Regions from separate parts of the Streptomyces sp. NPDC058685 genome, predicted to be linked through region 3. Evidence: predicted binding sites of a transcription regulator. Region 3 holds the regulator's gene; each other region holds the start of a gene.
The links. The regulator HrcA, encoded in region 3, represses chaperone genes, less so after heat shock. The targets are predictions, from matches to a motif close to TTNGCACTCNGNNNNNCNGAGTGCNAA.
Positions count from the first base shown of each region.

Region 1 (7,448 bases), on a different contig from region 3:
GCGCTCTGCCCCGGATTCGTACGCACCGAGTTCCACGAGCGCGCCGGCATGGGGACCGACAACATCCCGAACTGGATGTGGCTGGACGCCGACAAGGTCGTGGAGGCAGGACTCGCGGACCTGGCCCGCGGCAAGGCGGTCTCGATCCCGGACCCGCGGTACAAGGCGCTGATGGGAGTGGCGAAGCTGGCGCCGCGCAATCTGCTGGGCGGGGTGACGTCCAAGACGGGCCGCAAGTACGGACCGCAGTAAGCCGCACGCGCGTCGGTCGCGGGCGAGCAGGTCGCACGTGTGGCCGCGGTCGAAGGACTGCGGCCACCGGCGGGCGTACGTCCCGGCACGCCGTCACATCCCCTCCGGGCCGGGCAGTATGAGCGGATGTCCGTCCGCGCCGGGCGGCCCGCGCTTCCCGATCTGCCGGCCGCGTGAACAGATTCCGCGCCGGGCAGCGTGAGCGGACTCCGGCCAGGCACAAGGGAGCAGGGTCATGCACCAGCGCACCGACGAACGTCCCGCCGTCCTCCTCGCCATGGGCCCGGGGATCGCGGACCAGCTGTTCACCGATCCCCTGCGGGCCCGGCTGGTGGGCCTCGCCGACACCGATCCGCACCTGGTCGCGCACGATCTGGCCGCCCCCACCCCCCGGGTCGCCTCGGCGCTCGCCACCGCCGAGGTCCTGCTGACCTGCTGGGGCGCGCCCGTGCTCACCGCCGAGGTGCTCGACTCGGCGCCCCGGCTGCGTGCCGTCGTCCACGCGGCCGGCTCCGTCAAGCACCACGTCACGGACGCCTGTTGGGAACGCGGCATCACCGTGGCCTCCGCCGCGTCCGCCAACGCGCTGCCCGTCGCCGAGTACACGCTCGCCGCCGTCCTCTTCGCGGGTAAACGGGTGCTGCGTTCGGCCCAGCAGTACGGCCGGCTGCGTGCCGCGCACGACTGGCGGGAGGAACTGGCCGGTGCCGGGAACTTCCGCGGCACCGTCGGGATCGTCGGCGCGTCCCGCATCGGCCGCCGGGTGACCGAGCTGCTGCGCCCCTTCGACCTGGACGTGCTGCTGTACGACCCGTACGTCGGCGCCGCAGAAGCCGAGGCGCTCGGTGCCGTGAAGGCGGAGCTCGACGACCTGTGCGCCGCCAGTCCCATCGTCTCGGTCCATGCCCCCGAACTGGCGAGTACTCGCCATATGATCGACGCCCGCCGGCTCGCGCTGATGCCGGACGGCGCGACACTGATCAACACCTCGCGCGGCTCGCTGGTCGACCAGGACGCGCTGCTGCGCGAACTGGTGCCGGGCCGGCTGCACGCCGTACTCGACGTCACCGAGCCGGAGATCCCGTCCGCGGACTCCCCGCTCTACACCCTGCCGAACGTGCTGCTGACCCCCCATGTCGCCGGCTCGCTCGGCAACGAGCTGCACCGGATGACGGAGCACGCACTCGACGAACTGGAGCGGTACGGCAAGGGCCTGCCGTTCGAGGAGCCGGTTCACGCGCAGACGCTGGGCCATTCCGCGTAGGAGGCCCGGAGACCCGGACCCGGACCCAGACCCGGACCCGGACCCGGACCCGCCCCAGCAAGCGGAGCCCGACTCTCCGGCCGGAGGCTGTCACATCCCGCCCGTTTCCCGCGTCATCCCTACGAGGACGACGACGGAGGAATGAGCGATGGATGACCAAGAGGTCCTGGCGGAGCGTTTCCACGCCGACCGGCCCCACCTCAAGGCAGTGGCCTATCGGATGCTCGGCTCACTGAGCGAGGCGGACGACGCCGTGCAGGAAGCCTGGTTCAGGCTCCACCGCGCCGACACGAGCGCGGTCGAGAATCTGAGCGGCTGGCTGACGACGGTGGTCGGCCGGGTCTGCCTCGACATGCTGCGCTCGCGCAAGTCCCGCCGCGAGGAGTCTTGGGACGTACGCGTTCCGGATCCCGTGGTGCACCGGGAGGGCACGGTCGACCCCGAGCACGAGGTGCTGATGGCCGACTCGGTCGGGCTCGCGCTGCTCGTGGTGCTGGAGACCCTCGGGCCCGCGGAGCGTCTCGCCTTCGTCCTGCACGACATGTTCGCGCTGCCCTTCGAGGAGATCGCCCCCATCGTCGGACGCACCCCTGCCGCCACCCGGCAGCTCGCCAGCCGGGCCCGTCGCCGGGTGCAGGGCACGACCTCCGTACCCGACGATCAGAACCGCCAGCGCGAAGTCGTCGACGCGTTCATCGCCGCGTCGCGCGGAGGCGACTTCGACGCGCTGGTGGCGCTGCTCGACCCGGACGTGGTGCTGCGCGCGGATGCCGGGGCCCTGCCGGCGATGCCGTCCCGCGAGGTGCGCGGTGCACGTCAGGTCGCCGGACAGGCGCTCGCCTTCCAGCAGTTTTCGCAGTTCTCACGGCGCGTGCTCGTCAACGGCGGTGCCGGAATCGTCACCGCGCCGGGCGGCCGGACGCTGTCGGTCATGGGCTTCACCATCACGGGCGGAAAGATCGTCGCGATCGACATCCTGGCCGATCCGGACCGGCTGAGCCGACTCGATCTGACCTTCATCGGCGACTGATCCGTACCCGCCGTCGGGCCCGGCAGGCACTCTTCGCTCTCCCCCGCCGGGCCCGGCAGGCACCGACCGCTCCACCGCCGGGCCCGGCGAACACCCCCAGCGGGCGCGGAGAAACACCGAGCCCGGTGCCCCCGCGACGGGGACACCGGGCTCGGTGGTGATGTCGGACGTCAGGCGTCGGACGTCAGTGGGAGTGGCCGTGACCGTGGCCGTGGCCCGCGTCGGCCTCGTCCTCCGCCGGCTTCTCGACGACCAGGGTCTCGGTCGTGAGCAGCAGGGAGGCGATGGACGCGGCGTTCTCCAGGGCGGAGCGCGTGACCTTGACCGGGTCGATGACGCCGGCCTTCACCAGGTCGCCGTACTCGCCGGTCGCGGCGTTGAAGCCCTGGCCCTTGTCGAGCTCCGCCACCTTCGCGGTGATGACGTAGCCCTCGAGGCCCGCGTTCTCGGCGATCCAGCGCAGCGGCTCGACGGCGGCGCGGCGGACGACGGCGACACCGGTGGCCTCGTCGCCCTCCTTGCCGAGGTTGCCGTCGAGGACCTTGACCGCGTGGACGAGCGCGGAGCCACCACCGGAGACGATGCCCTCCTCGACCGCGGCGCGGGTCGCGGAGATGGCGTCCTCCAGACGGTGCTTCTTCTCCTTGAGCTCCACCTCGGTGGCGGCGCCGACCTTGATCACGCACACGCCGCCGGCCAGCTTCGCGAGGCGCTCCTGGAGCTTCTCGCGGTCCCAGTCGGAGTCCGTGGACTCGATCTCGGCCTTGATCTGGTTGATACGGCCGGCGACGTCGTCCTGGTTGCCGCCACCGTCGACGATGGTGGTGTCGTCCTTCGTCACCGTCACGCGGCGGGCGCTGCCCAGCACGTCGAGACCGGCCTGGTCGAGCTTGAGGCCGACCTCCTCGGAGATGACGGTCGCGCCGGTGAGGCTCGCCATGTCCTGGAGCATCGCCTTGCGGCGGTCGCCGAAGCCCGGGGCCTTCACCGCGACGGCGTTGAAGGTGCCACGGATCTTGTTGACGACGAGGGTGGAGAGCGCCTCGCCCTCGACGTCCTCGGCGATGATCAGCAGCGGCCGCGAGCCACCCGCCTGGATGACCTTCTCCAGCAGCGGCAGCAGGTCCTGGATCGAGGAGACCTTGCCCTGGTTGATCAGGATGTACGGGTCGTCGAGGACGGCCTCCATACGCTCCTGGTCGGTGACCATGTACGGCGAGAGGTAGCCCTTGTCGAAGGCCATGCCCTCGGTGAACTCCAGCTCCAGGCCGAAGGTGTTGGACTCCTCGACGGTGATGACACCGTCCTTGCCGACCTTGTCCATCGCCTCGGCGATGAGCTCGCCGACCTGCTGGTCCTGCGCGGAGAGCGCGGCCACGGCGGCGATGTCGGCCTTGTCGTCGATCGGCCGGGCGGTCGCGAGGAGCTCCTCGGACACGGCCTTGACCGCGGCGTCGATGCCCTTCTTCAGGGCGGCCGGGGAGGCACCCGCGGCGACGTTGCGCAGGCCCTCGCGGACCAGCGCCTGGGCCAGCACGGTGGCGGTGGTGGTGCCGTCACCAGCGATGTCGTTGGTCTTGGTCGCCACCTCCTTCACCAGCTGGGCGCCCAGGTTCTCGTACGGGTCCTCGACCTCGACCTCACGGGCGATGGTGACACCGTCGTTGGTGATGGTGGGTGCGCCGAACTTCTTGTCGATGACGACGTTGCGGCCGCGGGGGCCGATCGTCACCTTGACCGTGTCGGCAAGCTTGTTGACGCCGCGCTCGAGGGCGCGACGGGCGTCCTCGTCGAACTTCAGGATCTTCGCCATGGAGCGATTCAGCCCTCTCGGAAAGCTGGGGGTGAACGAACTGCGCCCCCGGTCGCCCGGCCCTCTCGGGGTCGCGCGGGCCGGGGGCGCAGCTCACAAGCACAAACTATGTGGTGAATTACTTCTCGACGATCGCGAGCACGTCGCGGGCCGAGAGGACGAGGTATTCCTCGCCGTTGTACTTCACCTCGGTGCCGCCGTACTTGCTGTACAGAACGACATCGCCGGTCTGGACGTCGAGCGGCAGGCGCTCGCCGTTCTCGAAGCGACCCGGGCCCACGGCGAGGACGACGCCCTCCTGGGGCTTCTCCTTCGCGGTGTCCGGGATGACCAGGCCGGAGGCCGTGGTCTGCTCGGCGTCGAGCGGCTGGACCACAATGCGGTCCTCGAGCGGCTTGATGGCAACCTTGGAGCTGGCGGTCGTCACGATCCGACCTCCCCCTTCGGAGATCTCACGGGGTTAACTGAGCAGAGGTGGCGACCAGGTCGATCCGTCGTCGCGGGTGCCGGACCTGCCTGTCGCTGTGTTGGCACTCTCCGGTGGGGAGTGCCAGTGCCGAGACTATGACTGCGATTAGCACTCGGTCAAGCGGAGTGCCAATTCACCACCCTGCGGCGGCCCGATCCGCCCGTGTGGGGGAAACGCACGGGCGGCGCGGGGCGTTCCCCCGGGCCGGGCGTGTCAGGGGACCGGGCATGCCGGGGGCCGGCCCGGGGACTGCCCCTCACGGGCGACCGGGCGCGGCTTCGCGTGCACGGCCCGGCCGGGCTTCGGGCGTACGGCCCGGCGCCGCGGCGTCCGCACGGTGCGGGCGATGAGCGCGATGAGTGCCGTGGGCGCGATGGACCCGGTGGATACGGCTCAGCAGCCGGGTCGCCGGTTCGGCCGGACCGGGAGCGTCGAGGCCCTGCGGGCGGACACGGCCGTCACCGGCGCGCGGCGGCCCCGGAAGTGCGTCCACTCGGCGTGCCGCCGGCGCCGCGGCCCCCGGCTCGACCTTCTCGACCGCTCTGCGGCCGAGCCGTTCGAGCGGGTCCACGGACGCCGGGGCACAGCCGACACAGACGAGCAGCGCACCGGCGACGACCGCCGTGGCGGCCGACGGCCGGAGCGCGCGGCTCATACGTAGTCCTCCAGTTTGGCCACGGCGTACCCCTTGTCGGTCACCGTCTTCATGACCTTGCGGATCATGTCGGGCATCGTGCCCTTCCACTCGTCGCTGCCGCGGAAGTGGGTGAGGATGATGTCGCCCGGGTGCAGATCCCGGTCCCACTCGCGCCATTCCATGTGGTCGGGGAACGCCTCGGCGGCCCACAGCGGCACCGCCTTGACGCCGCACGAGCGCGCGGCCCGCAGGGTGTCCCGGTTGTAGTTGCCGTACGGCGGCCGGAAGAGCGGCGGCCGCTTCCCGTACCGCTTCTCGAGCTTGTCCTGCTGGTCGCAGATCTCCCGCTTCTGCGCGGCGTAGGAAAGACCGGGCAGGTAGCGGTGGTTGAGGGTGTGATTGTGCAGCGAGACCCCGCGGTCCTGCATCCGCTGGAAGTAGTCGTAGTCGTCGTTGATGACGTAGTCGCTGAGGAACGCGCTGTACGGGATCCGCAGATCGCTCATCATCCGCAGCAGGTCGGGGTCCTTCTCCGAGCCGTCGTCGATCGTCAGGAAGACGATCTTCTCCTTGACCGGCACGGTCGTGAAGACGGGCGGCATCGACTCCTGCCCCTCGACCTCGAAGCCCTTGCGGGTGGTGATCTTCGGCTTGACGGCGGGCGGCGGGGGCGCGGCCAGCGGGGTGCGGGCGAGGCCCCACTTCTTCGCGGCGGCGGCCCGAGCCGTCTGGTCACGCTTGATCCGGGCCGCGCGGGCGGCGAGCGCCCCGGCCGCGCCGGCCTCCTTCCGGACCTCGGGACCGCGGTCGGCCTTCGGGCCGCCGGCCCCGTCCGTGGACTCGGCCGCGCAGGCGGAGCCGAACAGGGCGACGAGCAGGGCGGCCGCGACGGCACGGCGGTGCGCCCGGCCGCGACGCGATCGGGTGGTTTTTGCTGGCATGTTTCCGTTTTGTCCGACTAGCTGCATGGCGCTGGATCCTGTCAGCACGGATCCCGGTGGCCGGGCCGACACCTCCACCCGCGGGCACACCATCGCCCACCTGGCCCACAATGGGCCGGTGAACGACCTCCCACTCTTCGCCGCCCTCCGCTCCGAGGAAGGCCGGACCCTGCTCGCCGCCCTGCGGGACCACGACCCGGCCGAGGAACTGGCGATCGCCACCCGGCTGCGCCGCGAACACCCCACCGAGCTGGTCTCGGCGGCCCTCGGTCAGGCGCGGCTGCGGCAGCGGGCGGTGGCGAAGTTCGGCGACCAGGACGCGTACCGGATGTACTTCACGCCGAACGGCGTCGAGCAGTCGACGCGTAAGCCGGTCGCGGAGTACCGGGCCCGGCGCTTCGGGGAACTCGGCACGGCCGAGGTCACCGACCTGTGCTGTGGGATCGGCGGCGACGCGATCGCCCTGGCCCGGGCCGGCATCCACGTACTCGCGGTGGAACGCGACCCGCTGACGGCGGAGACGGCGCGCGCGAACGCGGACGCGCTGGAGCTCGGCGACCGGATCGAGGTGCGCTGCGCGGACGTCACGCAGATCGCGGCCGGACCGGGTGCGGTGTTCCTGGACCCGGCACGCCGGGGAGGCCGGGGCCGCATCTTCGACCCCGAGGCGTACTCCCCTCCGCTGTCCTGGGCGATCGAGGCGGTACGCCGGGCGGGCACCGGCGCGGTGAAGATCGCTCCCGGCATCCCGCACGAACTGATCCCGGACGACGCCGAGGCGGAGTGGATCTCGGACGGCGGCGACGTGAAGGAGGCGGTGCTCTGGTTCGGCACAACCCCCGGCACCCGCCGCGCGACCCTGCTCCCGGGCCCGCACTCCCTGCCCGGCCGCGGCCTGCCGGACCCGGTGGTCCGCACGGTGGGCCGCTACCTCTACGAGCCGGACGGCGCGGTGATCCGGGCGCACCTGGTGGCGGAGGTGGCGGAGGACCTGAACGGCGGCCTGATCGACGAGACGATCGCGTACATCACGTCGGACGAC
Region 1 covers NZ_JBHXSL010000001.1:139,419-146,866, reverse strand. The annotation lists gene ACFWU3_RS00765 (SDR family NAD(P)-dependent oxidoreductase) at 1-252, shown strand, start outside; gene ACFWU3_RS00760 (hydroxyacid dehydrogenase) at 488-1,516, shown strand; gene sigJ (RNA polymerase sigma factor SigJ) at 1,665-2,546, shown strand; gene groL (chaperonin GroEL) at 2,731-4,359, opposite strand; gene groES (co-chaperone GroES) at 4,478-4,786, opposite strand; gene ACFWU3_RS00740 (hypothetical protein) at 5,085-5,483, opposite strand; gene ACFWU3_RS00735 (polysaccharide deacetylase family protein) at 5,480-6,406, opposite strand; gene ACFWU3_RS00730 (SAM-dependent methyltransferase) at 6,525-7,448, shown strand, end outside.
Region 1: the regulator HrcA is predicted to act here: its motif matches at 4,934-4,960, upstream of groES (co-chaperone GroES).

Region 2 (7,448 bases), on a different contig from region 3:
GGAGCCGCCGGGTCCTCCGGGGATGATCAGCAGGGTGCCGCGTCGTCTGTCGGGGCTCTCGCTGCGGATGCGGGAGACGGCGAGGGTGATCCGCGGCCCGCGGGGCTTCGCGTGGTCGAGCGGTACGGAGATGTCCGCGCACTCCTGGCGCGGGTCGAGTCCCGTACCGGTGCATTTCTCCCAGCGGACTGCCGGGTCCGGCCGGGGAGTTGAGGCCGACGCGGGCGCCGGGAGGGCGAGGAGCGTCGTCGCCAGGACCGGGAGGGTGAGCGCCGCCGCGGTGAAGCCGGATGTCGTACTGCCGAGGATTCGCATGTGATGACCCTCGCGGAACCGGCGCCCGGCTCCCACGGTGCCTCCTGGCCTGTTCCCAGGGGGGTTTGCCCCACCCGGCCCGTAGGGGCCGCGCCCGCGGTGGACGACGTCCGGCACCCACCCGCGGTACCGCACCGAACCGGTCCGGCAGGGCCGTGGGCATGTCCATCCTCGACAACGGCACACCCTTCCCCGGCCGAGGCCACATTCAGACGGGGCGAGCCGGGCGCCCCACAACGCGCCCGAGGGCGGCACCTCCTGGGAGAGAGGTGCCGCCCTCGGTCAAGGACGGGTCCGATCCGTGAAGGATCAGAAGTCCATGTCACCGCCCGGCATGCCGCCCGGAGCGGCCGCGGAGGCCTTCTCCGGCTTGTCGGCGATGACGGCCTCGGTGGTGAGGAACAGCGCCGCGATGGAGGCCGCGTTCTGCAGGGCAGAGCGGGTCACCTTCGCGGGGTCGATGATGCCTTCGGCGATCATGTCGACGTACTCACCGGTCGCGGCGTTCAGACCGTGGCCGACGGGCAGGTTGCGGACCTTCTCGACGATGACGCCACCCTCGAGACCACCGTTGACGGCGATCTGCTTGAGCGGGGCCTCCAGCGCGAGCTTCACGGCGTTGGCGCCGGTCGCCTCGTCGCCCGTGAGCTCGAGCTTCTCGAAGACCGAGGAAGCCTGGAGCAGAGCCACGCCACCACCGGCGACGATGCCCTCCTCGACGGCGGCCTTGGCGTTGCGCACCGCGTCCTCGATGCGGTGCTTGCGCTCCTTGAGCTCGACCTCGGTCGCGGCACCGGCCTTGATGACGGCCACGCCGCCGGCCAGCTTCGCGAGGCGCTCCTGGAGCTTCTCGCGGTCGTAGTCCGAGTCGCTGTTCTCGATCTCGGCACGGATCTGGTTGACGCGACCCTGGACCTGGTCGCTCTCACCGGCACCGTCGACGATCGTGGTCTCGTCCTTGGTGATGACGACCTTGCGGGCGCGGCCCAGCAGGTCCAAGCCGGCGTTCTCGAGCTTGAGGCCGACCTCCTCGGAGATGACCGTGCCGCCCGTGAGGATGGCGATGTCGTTCAGCATCGCCTTGCGGCGGTCGCCGAAGCCCGGGGCCTTGACGGCGACGGACTTGAAGGTGCCACGGATCTTGTTGACGACCAGGGTGGAAAGGGCCTCGCCCTCGACGTCCTCCGCGATGATCAGCAGCGGCTTGCCGGACTGCATGACCTTCTCGAGCAGCGGAAGGAGGTCCTTCACGTTGCCGATCTTGGAGTTGACGATCAGGATGTACGGGTCGTCGAGCGACGCCTCCATACGCTCCATGTCGGTGGCGAAGTACGCCGAGATGTAGCCCTTGTCGAAGCGCATACCCTCGGTGAGCTCCAGCTCCAGACCGAAGGTCTGGGACTCCTCGACGGTGATGACGCCTTCCTTGCCGACCTTGTCCATCGCCTCGGCGATGAGCTCGCCGATCTGGGTGTCGGCGGCGGAGATGGAGGCCGTCGAAGCGATCTGCTCCTTGGTCTCCACGTCCTTGGCCTGCTCCAGCAGGGCGCCGGAGACGGCCTCGACGGCACGCTCGATGCCGCGCTTGAGGGCCATCGGGTTGGCGCCGGCCGCCACGTTGCGCAGGCCCTCGCGGACGAGCGCCTGGGCGAGGACGGTCGCGGTGGTCGTACCGTCACCGGCGACGTCGTCCGTCTTCTTGGCGACTTCCTTGACCAGCTCGGCGCCGATCTTCTCGTACGGGTCCTCGAGCTCGATCTCCTTGGCGATGGACACACCATCGTTGGTGATCGTGGGGGCGCCCCACTTCTTCTCGAGGACGACGTTGCGACCCTTGGGGCCAAGGGTGACCTTGACGGCGTCGGCGAGCTGGTTCATCCCGCGCTCGAGACCGCGCCGTGCCTCCTCGTCGAACGCGATGATCTTGGCCATGTGAAGTGGTCCTCCCGGACTTGGGGGTCCCCCCGCGCCCGCAGGGCTACGGGGGAGGATTGCTTCCGGACCGCGCTGGCGCCCGCGACGGACGGCCTGAGAGCCGTACGGTTCCTTGCCCCGACGGCCCTCGGACCTCACCGGCCCGGTCCATAAAGTTGTCACTCTCACCTGCAGAGTGCTAACGCCAATGATTAGCACTCGACCCCCTCGAGTGCAAGCGGCTTCGACGAAGCCCCGACGAGGGGCGGCGGGTTCGAATCCGCCCGCCCCGGGCATGCACGAGGGGCCCGCCTCCCTGGTGGGATGCGGGCCCCTCGTGAGTGTCGCGTGAGTGCGTCGGTGGCCGATCGCGCCGAGATCAGACGGCGAGCTTGACCATGTCCGCCTGCGGACCCTTCTGGCCCTGCGAGATCTCGAACTCGACTCGCTGACCCTCCTCCAGGGTGCGGTAGCCGTCCATCTGGATCGCGCTGTAGTGGACGAAAACATCCGCACCACCGTCGACCGCGATGAAGCCGTACCCCTTCTCCGCGTTGAACCACTTGACGGTGCCCTGAGCCATGCCTAACTCCCCTATTACTGGCCCTTGCACAGGACCGCACTTCGCGGACCCGGGTCATACCTCACCGCCGAGAATTCCCTCCGCCAGAGGTGGAAGGAGGCCCTCGGGATGTGCGCCGGAACGCGTCGACCGCGGCTGAATGTATCTGTCCAACTGCCCTCTGCAACAGGTCAATCGGACGAGAAATCTGGGCGCGCGGGAACGGACCTTTGACGCTAATTCAAGAAGATCCAGGGCAACTCGGGCCCGGCAAATGACACTTAAGAGGCATTTTGATCGCCCACATTGGCTGCTTCTTGTCGCGCCAGGGCGCATTCTCATATGCGGCGGGCACGGGCAGCGGCGGGGACTTCCCCAACTGTACCGCGCTCAACCATGCAGAATTGCCCCCTCCGCTTCTCTCGCGGAGGGGGCAACAGCGGTGACGGTGCGTATCAGCCGCCGGCGACGGCGGGGATGATCGAAATGCCGGCGCCGTCGGGCGTGGCGGTCTCGAGACCCTGCTCGAAACGGACGTCGTCGTCGTTGACGTAGACGTTCACGAAGCGGCGCAGCTTGCCCTGGTCGTCCAGGACACGGGCGGCGATACCGGTGTGGTTCTTCTCCAGGTCGGCGATGACCTCGGAGAGCGTCGCGCCCTCCGCCGGGACCTCGGCCTGGCCGCCCGTGTACGTGCGGAGGATGGTGGGGATGCGGACGTTGACGCTCATGCTGCGTGCCTTCCTTGAGTCTCGGGGGTGTCAGCCGGCCAGGCCGGCGTCGCGGAACGCGTCCAGGCTCGGGCGGATGGTCGCGCTGGGGCCGGTGGTCGGCGCGACCGCGTCCAGGGTCTTGAGACCGTCGCCGGTGTTGAGCACGACGGTGGTGAGCGCCGGGTCGAGCACGCCCGCCTCGAGCAGCTTCCGCGTCACACCCACAGTCACGCCACCCGCCGTCTCGGCGAAGATGCCCTCGGTACGGGCGAGCAGCTTGATCGCGTCGACGATCTGCTCGTCGTCGACGTCCTCCACGAAGCCGCCCGTGCGGCGCGCGATGTCGAGGACGTACGGGCCGTCGGCGGGGTTGCCGATCGCCAGCGACTTGGCGATGGTGTTCGGCTTCTGCGGACGGACCACGTCGTGCCCGGCCTTGAAGGCCGTCGACACCGGCGAGCAGCCCTCGGCCTGAGCGCCGAAGATCTTGTACGGCTTGTCCTCGACCAGGCCGAGCTTGATCAGCTCCTGGAGACCCTTGTCGATCTTCGTGAGCTGCGAACCCGAGGCGATCGGGATGACGATCTGGTCGGGCAGCCGCCAGCCGAGCTGCTCGCAGATCTCGTAGGCGAGGGTCTTGGAGCCCTCTCCGTAATACGGCCGAAGATTGACGTTGACAAAACCCCAGCCCTCACCGAGCGGGTCGCCGATGAGCTCGGAGCAGAAGCGGTTGACGTCGTCGTAGTTGCCCTCGATGCCGACCAGTTCGCCGCCGTACACCGCGGCCATGACGACCTTGCCCTGCTCCAGGTCGTGCGGGATGAACACGCAGGAGCGGAAGCCGGCGCGCGCGGCGGCGGCGCCGACCGCGCCCGCGAGGTTGCCGGTGGAGGAGCAGGAGAGCGTGGTGAAGCCGAAGGCACGGGCGGCCTCGACGGCGATCGCGACGACACGGTCCTTGAAGGAGTGCGTCGGGTTGCCGGAGTCGTCCTTGATGTGGAGACCGCCGGTCACGCCCAGCTCACGGGCGAGGTTGTCGGCCTTGACGAGCTTGGTGAAGCCGGGGTTGATGTTCGGCTTGTCGGCCACATCGGCCGGCACGGGCAGCAGCGGCGCGTACCGCCAGATGTTGTCCGGACCCGCCTCGATCCGCTTCCGCAGCCCTTCGGGGTCGCCGCTCGGGAGGTCGTAGGCGACTTCCAGCGGCCCGAAACACGAGGCGCAGGCAAAGATCGGGCCGAGTTCGAAACGCTCCCCGCATTCGCGGCACGAGAGCGCCGCGGCCGGTCCCAGGTCGACGGGGGTGGTGCTGGCGACAGTCTGCACAGCCATGGTGGCGAGGCCCTTTCTCCTCATCTTCCCCGTGACGCATTTCGTCACGAGACGGACTTGGCACCTTCCCTAGCCGGGAGCCTCGCGGTGGCTGCCACGTCCCTTGGACGGGCGGCGCAACGGAGACCGGCTGGAGGGTTGCCGGGGCTTCAACGGGCCGTATCCCTCTGCCCCTCTGGATGAGCGGTATTCGATTGTCGGCGTGGGGACCCCCGGCATGCGACGGTCCCGCGCGTTGTTCAAGACTGTAACCGACACCCCGGACGGTTGAGATGGTCGTCCGATCCGCGAGATGGAGATCCTGTGCTGGAAGAGGTGGAGCGCTGGCTGTCCCGGCGGTCCTGGTCGGCGGCGGACCGCCCGGTGGACCGGCTGGTCACGGCCAAGCAGGGCGCCACGGTCAGCGTGGTGCTCCCCGCCCTGAACGAGGAGGCGACGGTCGGGCAGATCGTCACCGTCATCCGGCGCGAGCTGATGTCCGGGCCCCTTCCCCTCGTGGACGAGCTGGTGGTGATCGACTCGGGCTCCACCGACCGCACGGGCGAGGTGGCCGCCGCCGCGGGCGCGCGGGTGGTCCACCGGGACGCGATCCTGCCCCGCATCCCGGCTGCCCCCGGCAAGGGCGAGGTGCTGTGGCGCTCGCTGATGGTGACGCGGGGCGACATCGTCTGCTTCGTGGACGCGGACCTGAGGGAGTTCTCGGCCGATTTCGTGTCCGGGATCGTCGGCCCGCTGCTGACCGATCCGGACGTGCAGTTCGTGAAGGCGATGTACGACCGGCCCCTGGGCGACGTCGCCGGCCAGGGCGGCCGGGTGACGGAACTGGTGGCGCGCCCGCTGCTCAATCTGCACTGGCCGCAGCTGGCCGGGTTCGTCCAGCCGCTGGGCGGGGAGTACGCGGCTCGCCGCTCGCTGCTGGAGCGGCTGCCCTTCCCCGTCGGATACGGCGTGGAGCTGGGGCTTCTCGTCGACGCGCTGCACACCGTCGGCCTGGACGCGCTGGCGCAGGTGGACGTGGGAGAGCGCCGGCACCGCCACCAGGACGGACAGGCGCTCGGCAGGATGGCGGCCGCGATCTACCGCACGGCGCAACTGAGGCTCTCCCGCGGGCACTTGGTGCGGCCCTCGCTGACCCAGTTCGAGCGGGGCTCGGACGGCTTCGTCCCGCGGACACACCCGGTGGACACCGAGGAGCGCCCGCCGATGCGCGAGATCGGTGAGTACGCGGCGCGTCGCGCGGCATAACCGAAGACAACCGGACATCTTGCATGAATATCGCACTTATGGATGCACAGTCTCCGGATACCCAGCGCAGGACGGGCTCCCGACGCGGAGCGCTCAGGCTCACCACCATGCTCGGCACGCTGGCCGTCGTCATCGCGACGACGGTCGGCATGGCGCCGCCGGTCACCACGATCGCCGGGGGCGGCGGGCACAGCACCGAACGCCTGTGGCTGCTGGGCGGCCTCGCCCTCAGCCTCACCGCAGCCGGTGTCGTCGCCGTCGCCGCCACCCGCGGACGCCGTGACCAGTGAGGGGCGGAGCCGGGCGTACGCACGTTTGAGGGATTACAGGACGGGCTAGGTTCGCCACATGGTCTCCGAGCATTCCGCTGCGCAGGTCCTCGTCGCGTCGAACCGCGGCCCCATCTCGTACACCCTGAAGGACGACGGGAGCCTCGACGCCAAGCGCGGCGGCGGCGGCCTGGTCTCCGGACTCTCCGCCATCGGGTCCGAGGCGGACGCCCTGTGGGTGTGCGCCGCGCTCGGCGACGGCGACCGCGAGGCGGTCCGGCGCGGAGAGGGCGCCGACGGGGTCCTGATGCTCGACATCGACGAGGCCGTCCACACCGACGCGTACAACGGCATCGCGAACTCGGTGCTGTGGTTCGTCCACCACATGCTGTACCAGACCCCGCTGGAGCCGGCCTTCGACGCCGAGTTCCGCCGCCAGTGGGGCGCGTACGAGAGCTACAACCGGGCCTTCGCCGAGGCGCTCGCCGAGCACGCGGACGAGGGCGCCGCGGTGCTGGTGCAGGACTACCACCTGTGCCTGGTGCCCGGCATGCTCCGCGAAATGCGCCCCGACCTGCGCATCGGCCACTTCTCCCACACCCCGTGGGCGCCGGTGGACTACTTCCGGATGCTGCCCGACGACATCGCCGAACAGCTGCTGTGGGGCATGCTCGGCGCCGACCGGCTGGGGTTTTTGACCTCGCGGTGGGCGACCGCGTTCATGTCCTGCGCCGACCGGCTCGGGGAAGCCGCCCCACAGTTCCCCAGCGGGGGCCATCCACGGCTGTACGTGGAGCACGCCCGCACCGGACGAAAGTCCGCGCGGACCACCGAGGTGGCCGTGCACGGACTCGGCGCCGACGCCGACTTCCTGCGGGCACGCTCCCACGAGGCCGACGTCGACGAACGCATGGCCACCCTGCGCGAGCAGATCGGCCCGGACCGGAAGACGATCGTGCGGGTGGACCGCACCGAACTGTCCAAGAACATCGTCCGCGGGCTGCTCGCCTACCGGCATCTGCTCGACACCCGGCCCGAATGGCGCGAGCGCGTCGTCCACGTCGCCTTCGCCTACCCCTCCCGGCAGGACCTCGCGGT
Region 2 covers NZ_JBHXSL010000006.1:158,562-166,009, forward strand. The annotation lists gene ACFWU3_RS07830 (alpha/beta hydrolase) at 1-315, opposite strand, end outside; gene groL (chaperonin GroEL) at 625-2,247, opposite strand; gene ACFWU3_RS07840 (cold-shock protein) at 2,609-2,812, opposite strand; gene ACFWU3_RS07845 (MoaD/ThiS family protein) at 3,247-3,522, opposite strand; gene thrC (threonine synthase) at 3,553-4,836, opposite strand; SAM riboswitch class I at 4,854-5,022, opposite strand; gene ACFWU3_RS07855 (glucosyl-3-phosphoglycerate synthase) at 5,140-6,081, shown strand; gene ACFWU3_RS07860 (hypothetical protein) at 6,189-6,371, shown strand; gene ACFWU3_RS07865 (trehalose-6-phosphate synthase) at 6,430-7,448, shown strand, end outside.
Region 2: the regulator HrcA is predicted to act here: its motif matches at 2,406-2,432, upstream of groL (chaperonin GroEL).

Region 3 (7,448 bases):
CACCCAGCTGGCCCGGCGCATCCGGCGCGGCGAGGTGCCCATGACCGACGACGACGTGCACGCGGACCGCTATCTCATCGCGGACTCCGTGCTGTCCGAGGCGGGCTTCTCCTGGTACGAGGTCTCCAACTGGGCCACCTCCGAGGCCGGCCGCTGTCTGCACAACGAGCTGTACTGGCGCGGCGCCGACTGGTGGGGCGCGGGCCCCGGAGCGCACAGCCATGTGGGCGGGGTGCGCTGGTGGAACGTGAAGCACCCCGGCGCCTACGCGGCGGCGCTGGCCGAGGGGCGCTCGCCCGGAGCGGGCCGCGAACTCCTGTCGGCGGAGGACCGGCGCGTCGAGCGGATCCTGCTGGAGCTGCGGCTGAGGGACGGCGTACCGCTGTCGCTGCTGAAGCCGGCGGGGCTGGCGGCGGCGGGCAAAGCCCTGGCGGACGGGCTGCTGGAGCCCGCGGCCTACGAGGCTGGCTCCGCCGTGCTGACGCTGCGGGGAAGGCTGCTCGCGGACGGAGTCGTCCGGGACCTGGTGGACTGACCCGCCCCTGTCCCGCCGCCCCCGTGGACGGCCACGCCGCTCACTCCGGCGGCAGCGTCACGAAGTCGATCAGCTCCTCGACCCGGCCCAGCAGCTCCGGCTGGAGATCGCGGTAGGACCGCACCCGGGACAGGATGTGCTGCCAGGCGGCGCCGGTGTTCGGGGGCCAGCCCAGCGCGCGGCACACGCCCGTCTTCCAGTCCTGGCCCCGAGGGACGACGGGCCACGCCGCGATTCCCACCGACGACGGCTTCACCGCCTCCCAGATGTCGATGTACGGATGGCCCACCACGAGCACGTGCGGGTCCGTGACCGACGCGGCGATGCGGGACTCCTTGGACCCCGGGACCAGATGGTCGACCAGGACGCCGAGGCAGGCGTCGGGCCCGGGCGCGAAGTCGGCGACGATCGCGGGCAGGTCGTCGACACCCTCCAGGTACTCCACCACCACGCCCTCGATGCGCAGGTCGTCGCCCCACACCCGCTCCACCAGCTCGGCGTCGTGGCGGCCCTCGACGTAGATGCGGCCCGCCCGCGCCACCCTGGCCCGCGCGCCGGGCACGGCGACGGATCCCGAGGCCGTGCGGGCCGGAGCGGCCGGCGCGCCCGCGCCGGGACGGACCAGCGTCACCACCCGGCCCTCCAGCAGAAAGCCCCGCGCGGTCAGCGGGAAGACCCGGTGCTTGCCGAAGCGGTCCTCCAGGGTCACCGTCCCGGCCTCGCAGCCGATCACCGCGCCGCAGAAACCGGTGGTGACCTCCTCCACGACCAGATCCCGGTCGGCGGGGACCTCCGGCACGGCGGAGGGCTTCTTCCAAGGGGGCGTCAGATCGGGGCTGTAGCTGCGCATTCGGCGACGCTACGACACCCCGAAGCGCTCCGCCAGCACGTCACGCTGTGCGCGGACGAACGCCGCGTCCACCACCGCGCCGTGCCCGGGGACGTACAGCGCGTCTTCACCGCCGAGCGCGAGCAGCCGGTCCAGGGCCGCCGGCCAGCGCGACGGCATCGCGTCCGGGCCGGCCTGCGGCTCCCCGGACTCCTCCACCAGATCGCCGCAGAACACCACCTCCCGGTCGCCCGGCACGAGGAGCGCCAGGTCGTGGCCCGTGTGCCCGGGGCCCACATTGGCCAGCAGCACCTGGCGTCCGCCCAGGTCCAGCGTCCGTTCTCCGGTGACCACATGCTGCGGCGCGACCAGCAGATCGGTCGCCTCGGCGGCATCGTCCGGCGCCACGCCGTGCCGTACGGCATCGGACCGGAGCTCGTCACGGTCCCGGCGCAGGACGACATCGACGGCGACCGCGCCGAAGACCTCCACCGCGGAGAAGGCGGCCGTCCCCAGAACATGGTCGAAGTGGGGATGACTCAGTGCGACATGCGTCACTCTGCGGCCGCCCAGCAGCGCCTCCGCCTGGGTGCGCAGCTCCACGCCCTCACGCAGCGTGGACCCCGTGTCGAACAGCAGGACGCCCTCGTCACCGGCGACCAGCCCCACGGTCGCGTCCCAGACGGGCAACCTGCGTCGCCCCACCCCGTCGGCCAGATGCTCCCAGCCGAAGTCTTCCCAACGGACGTTCATAACGCGACGCTACTGGCAACGACCAGCAAAGGCGCGCGGTAGCCTGGTCGGCCGCCTTGCTAGAGCCGTACCCCACGGCCGTACACTGGCACGGGGATTGCTGGCACTCGGACCCGGGGAGTGCCAAGCAGCCACCGAGGAACCAGAGCTGGAGGTGTGCGCGGTGCTCAGTGAACGCAGACTCGAGGTGCTGCGCGCGATCGTCCAGGACTATGTCGGCACCGAGGAACCTGTGGGTTCCAAGGCGCTCACGGAGCGTCACAATCTCGGCGTCTCGCCGGCCACGGTCCGGAACGACATGGCGGTGCTGGAGGACGAGGGCTTCATCGCCCAGCCGCACACCAGTGCCGGCCGCATCCCGACGGACAAGGGCTACCGGCTCTTCGTCGACAAGCTGGCCGGGGTCAAGCCCCTGTCGTCGCCGGAGCGCCGCGCCATCCAGAACTTCCTGGACGGGGCCGTCGACCTCGACGACGTCGTGGGCCGTACGGTACGGCTGCTCGCGCAGCTGACCCGGCAGGTCGCCGTGGTGCAGTACCCGTCGCTGACCCGGTCCACCGTCCGGCACGTGGAGCTCCTCTCCCTGGCGCCCGCCCGGCTGATGCTCGTGCTGATCACGGACACCGGCAGGGTCGAGCAGCGGATGATCGACTGCCCCGCGCCCTTCGGCGACACCTCGCTCGCGGACCTGCGGGCCCGGCTCAACAGCCGGGTCGTCGGGCGCCGTTTCGCGGATGTGCCGCAACTGGTGCAGGACCTGCCGGAATCCTTCGAGTCGGAGGACCGCGGCACGGTCACGACGGTGCTGTCCACTCTGCTCGAGACCCTGGTCGAGGAGACCGAGGAGCGGCTGATGATCGGCGGCACCGCCAATCTGACCCGCTTCGGACACGACTTCCCGCTCACGATCCGGCCGGTGCTGGAGGCGCTGGAGGAGCACGTCGTGCTGCTCAAGCTGCTCGGCGAGGCCAAGGAGTCGGGCGGGATGGGCATGACCGTACGGATCGGTCACGAGAACGCCCATGAGGGCCTCAACTCCACGTCCGTCGTCTCGGTCGGCTACGGTTCGGGCGACGAGGCAGTTGCCAAACTCGGCGTGGTCGGACCGACCCGCATGGACTACCCCGGAACGATGGGAGCGGTACGCGCAGTGGCACGTTACGTCGGACAGATCCTGGCGGAGTCGTAAGTGGCCACGGACTACTACGCCGTACTCGGCGTGCGCCGAGACGCATCCCAGGACGAGATCAAGAAGGCCTTCCGCCGGCTTGCGCGTGAACTCCACCCGGATGTGAATCCGGACCCGAAGACGCAGGAGCGCTTCAAGGAGATCAACGCGGCCTACGAGGTCCTCTCGGATCCGCAGAAGAAGCAGGTCTACGACCTCGGCGGCGACCCGCTGTCCCAGGCGGGCGGCGGTGGCGCCGGAGGCTTCGGCGCCGGTGGCTTCGGGAACTTCTCGGACATCATGGACGCCTTCTTCGGGACGGCGTCGCAGCGAGGGCCGAGGTCGCGCACGCGGCGCGGCCAGGACGCGATGATCCGGCTGGAGATCGACCTCAACGAGGCGGCCTTCGGCACCACGAAGGACATCCAGGTCGACACGGCCGTCGTCTGTACGACGTGTTCGGGCGAGGGCGCGGCGCCGGGCACCTCGGCGCAGACATGTGACATGTGCCGCGGCCGCGGTGAGGTCTCGCAGGTCACGCGGTCCTTCCTGGGCCAGGTCATGACGTCCCGGCCGTGCCCCCAGTGCCAGGGCTTCGGGACCGTCGTCCCGACCCCGTGCCCGGAGTGCGCCGGAGACGGCCGGGTCCGCTCGCGCCGCACGCTGACCGTGAAGATCCCTGCCGGTGTCGACAACGGCACCCGGATCCAGCTCGCGGGCGAGGGCGAGGTCGGCCCCGGCGGCGGCCCCGCCGGCGACCTGTACGTGGAGATCCACGAGCTGGCCCACGGTGTCTTCCAGCGGCGCGGCGACGACCTGCACTGCACGGTCACCATTCCGATGACGGCGGCGGCCCTCGGCACCAAGGTGCCGCTGGAGACGCTCGACGGCATGGAGGAGGTCGACATCCGCCCGGGCACGCAGTCCGGACAGTCGATCCCGCTGCACGGCCGGGGCATCACACATCTGCGCGGCGGCGGTCGGGGCGACCTGATCGTCCACGTCGAGGTGATGACGCCCTCGAAGCTGGACCCGGAGCAGGAGCGGGTCCTGCGGGAGCTGGCGAAGCTGCGCGGCGAGGAGCGGCCGACCGGTCAGTTCCAGCCGGGGCAGCAGGGGTTGTTCTCGCGGCTGAAGGACGCGTTCAACGGACGGTAGAACCGCACGCGGCCCCGGTGTCCGGGGCCGCGTCCGGTCCGATTCGGCGGGGCGGGGCCGACGTGGCACCATGCGTGCATGTCCTCCGCACTGACCGATCTCTGCCGGTATCCGATCGTGCAGGCCCCCATGGCGGGCGGCGCGTCGTCCCCGCAGTTGGCCGCAGCCGTGTCCGAGGCCGGCGGCCTCGGATTCCTGGCCGCCGGATACAAGACCGCGGACGGCATGTACCAGCAGATCAAACAGATCCGCGGGCTCACGAGCCGGCCCTTCGGCGTGAATCTGTTCATGCCGCAGCCCGGTGCGACCGACCCCGCCGCCGTGGAGGTCTACCGGCACCAGCTCGCCGGTGAGGCGGCCTGGTACGAGACACCGCTCGGCGACCCGGACTCCGGTCTGGACGACGGGTACGAGGCCAAGCTCGCGATCCTGCTCGACGACCCCGTCCCGGTCGTCTCCTTCACCTTCGGCTGCCCCAAGCGGGACGTGCTCCAGTCCTTCGCCAAGGCCGGCACCTTCACCGTCGTCACCGTCACCTCGCCCGAGGAGGCGCAGGCCGCGCAGCGGGCGGGCGCGGACGCCGTGTGCGTCCAGGGCGTCGAGGCCGGCGGTCACCAGGGCACGCACCGCGACGACCCGGCGGCCGACGGCAGCGGGGTGGGACTGCTCACCCTCGTCGCGCTGGTCCGCGAGGCCGTTCCGCTGCCGGTGATCGCGGCCGGCGGACTGATGCGCGGCGGTCAGATCGCCGGTGTGCTCGCCGCCGGTGCCGCGGCGGCGCAGCTCGGCACCGCGTTCCTGGTATGCCCCGAGTCCGGCGCGAACGCCCTGCACAAGCAGGCCATGACCAACCCCCTCTTCGTCCGTACCGAACTGACCCGTGCCTTCTCGGGGCGGCCGGCGCGCGGGCTCGTCAACCGCTTCATGCGCGAGCACGGGCCCTACGCCCCCGCCGCGTATCCGCAGGTGCACCATCTGACCAGCGGGCTGCGCAAGGCGGCGGCCAAGGCCGGCGACGCCCAGGGCATGGCGCTGTGGGCCGGGCAGGGGCACCGGCTGGCCCGTGAGCTGCCGGCCGCGCAGCTGGTGGAGGTGCTGGCCGCCGAGCTGGACTCCGCGCGCGCCGCGCTCGCCCTGGACGCCTCCTGATGACCGCACCCGTTTTCCTGGTGGACTCCCTGGAGGGGGTCGCGGCCGGCTCCGCCGTCGTGCTGGACGGTCCCGAGGGACGGCACGCCGTGTCCGTACGCCGGCTCCAGCAGGGTGAGGAGATCGTGCTCACCGACGGGCTCGGGCGCGGGGCGGCCGGTGTCGTGGTGCGGACCGAGGGCAAGGACCGGCTGGAGGTGGAGGTGCGGGACCTCCCGGTCGAGAACGAGCCGGCGCCGCGTATCACCGTTGTCCAGGCGCTGCCCAAGGGCGATCGGGGCGAACTCGCCGTCGAGACCATGACGGAGACCGGCGTCGACGAGGTCGTGCCCTGGCAGGCCGCCCGCTGCATCACGCAGTGGAAGGGTGAGCGGGGCGCGAAGTCGCAGGCGAAATGGCGGGCCACCGCGCGCGAGGCGGGCAAGCAGTCGCGCCGGCTCCGCTTCCCGGAGGTCGCGGACGCAGCAACGACCAAGCAGGTTGCGGCACTTCTGGCCACAGCGGATTTCGCCGCCGTGCTGCACGAGGAGGGCGCGGAACCGCTGGCCACCGCCGAGCTGCCGGCCGAGGGGTCGATCGTGCTGGTCGTGGGCCCCGAGGGCGGGGTGTCCCCGGAGGAACTCGCGGCGTTCGCGGAGGCGGGGGCCAAGCCGTACCGGCTGGGGCGCAGTGTGCTGCGCACCTCGACGGCGGGCACGGCGGCGACGGCGCTGCTGCTGGGCCGGACGGGGCGCTGGGGCTGACCGCCCTGGTGCGCGGGTCGTGGGGGCGGCCGCTCGTGCGCGGCGGGAGAGATCCCGACGCCGTACCCGAAAGCGGCGATTGACCGCAACCGCCCTGTTGCTTCCCGTCCGCCGGTGCCAGTCTCGCTTCATGCGGGGAATGACACTGCGGGAAACGGCACTGCGGGAAACGGCACTGCGGGAAACGGCACTGCGGAGAACCCGACCGCACGGAACCAGACCGCACGGAACGACACGGCGCAGGACGGCACTTAGCCCGACGGGAGGCGCGGAGCCCGGCCGCACCGGCCGCACCGGCCGGGCGCGCCTGCGGCGCACGCTCGCCGCGATCGCCGTCGCGGGCACGGCGGTCGGCGCCCTGGTGGCCTGTGAGCCGGCGACCGGGGGACTCAGTTCCGTCGCCGTGTCCGTCACCACGGACCGCACGGGCACCAGCACCCTGGAGCGCATCGGCTTCGACGTGCGCTGGCTCAGCTGCACCGCCACCCTCGACGACGCGGGCAACTCCTCGCCGTCGCCCAGCAGGACGGGTGCCGCCACCGTCGACTGCCAGGGCGAGACCGAGGCAGGACAGAAGATCACGCTCAAGGGCAAGGTGACCGAGGAGCGTTCGGGCCGGTGTGTCCGAGGCGATCTCATGGCCAGGGTGGACGGCAAGGTCGTCTTCGAGGCGACCGTCCTCGGCAACTGCTCGGCCCCGCCCAGCAGTTCGCCCCGTCCGACTCCTCCCGGCTCCGACCCACGGCCTGCCGTCACCGTCACGGTGACCGTCACCGAGACGGCCCGCCCGCCGGGGAAGTGACCCGGCCCGATCCACCCGACAGGCCCTGGCAAAGCCGTGACCCGGCGCCCCTGGCCTGCCTAGGGTGACGGTGTGACGCAGCCTGCCTACCTTCGGTATCCGCATGTCCACGGCGAGTTGATCGCCTTCACCGCAGAGGACGACGTCTGGGTCGCCCCGCTCGACGGCGGACGCGCCTGGCGCGTGAGCGCCGACAACGTGCCCGTCGACCATCCCCGTATCTCACCCGACGGCACCCGCATAGCCTGGACCTCACGCCGCGACGGCGCGCCCGAGGTGCACGTCGCGCCCGTCGACGGTGGGCCCGCCGA
Region 3 covers NZ_JBHXSL010000009.1:166,374-173,821, reverse strand. The annotation lists gene hemW (radical SAM family heme chaperone HemW) at 1-535, shown strand, start outside; gene ACFWU3_RS11585 (DUF3097 domain-containing protein) at 576-1,385, opposite strand; gene ACFWU3_RS11580 (MBL fold metallo-hydrolase) at 1,395-2,117, opposite strand; gene hrcA (heat-inducible transcriptional repressor HrcA) at 2,281-3,306, shown strand; gene dnaJ (molecular chaperone DnaJ) at 3,307-4,443, shown strand; gene ACFWU3_RS11565 (nitronate monooxygenase) at 4,522-5,592, shown strand; gene ACFWU3_RS11560 (16S rRNA (uracil(1498)-N(3))-methyltransferase) at 5,592-6,335, shown strand; gene ACFWU3_RS11555 (hypothetical protein) at 6,466-7,137, shown strand; gene ACFWU3_RS11550 (S41 family peptidase) at 7,210-7,448, shown strand, end outside.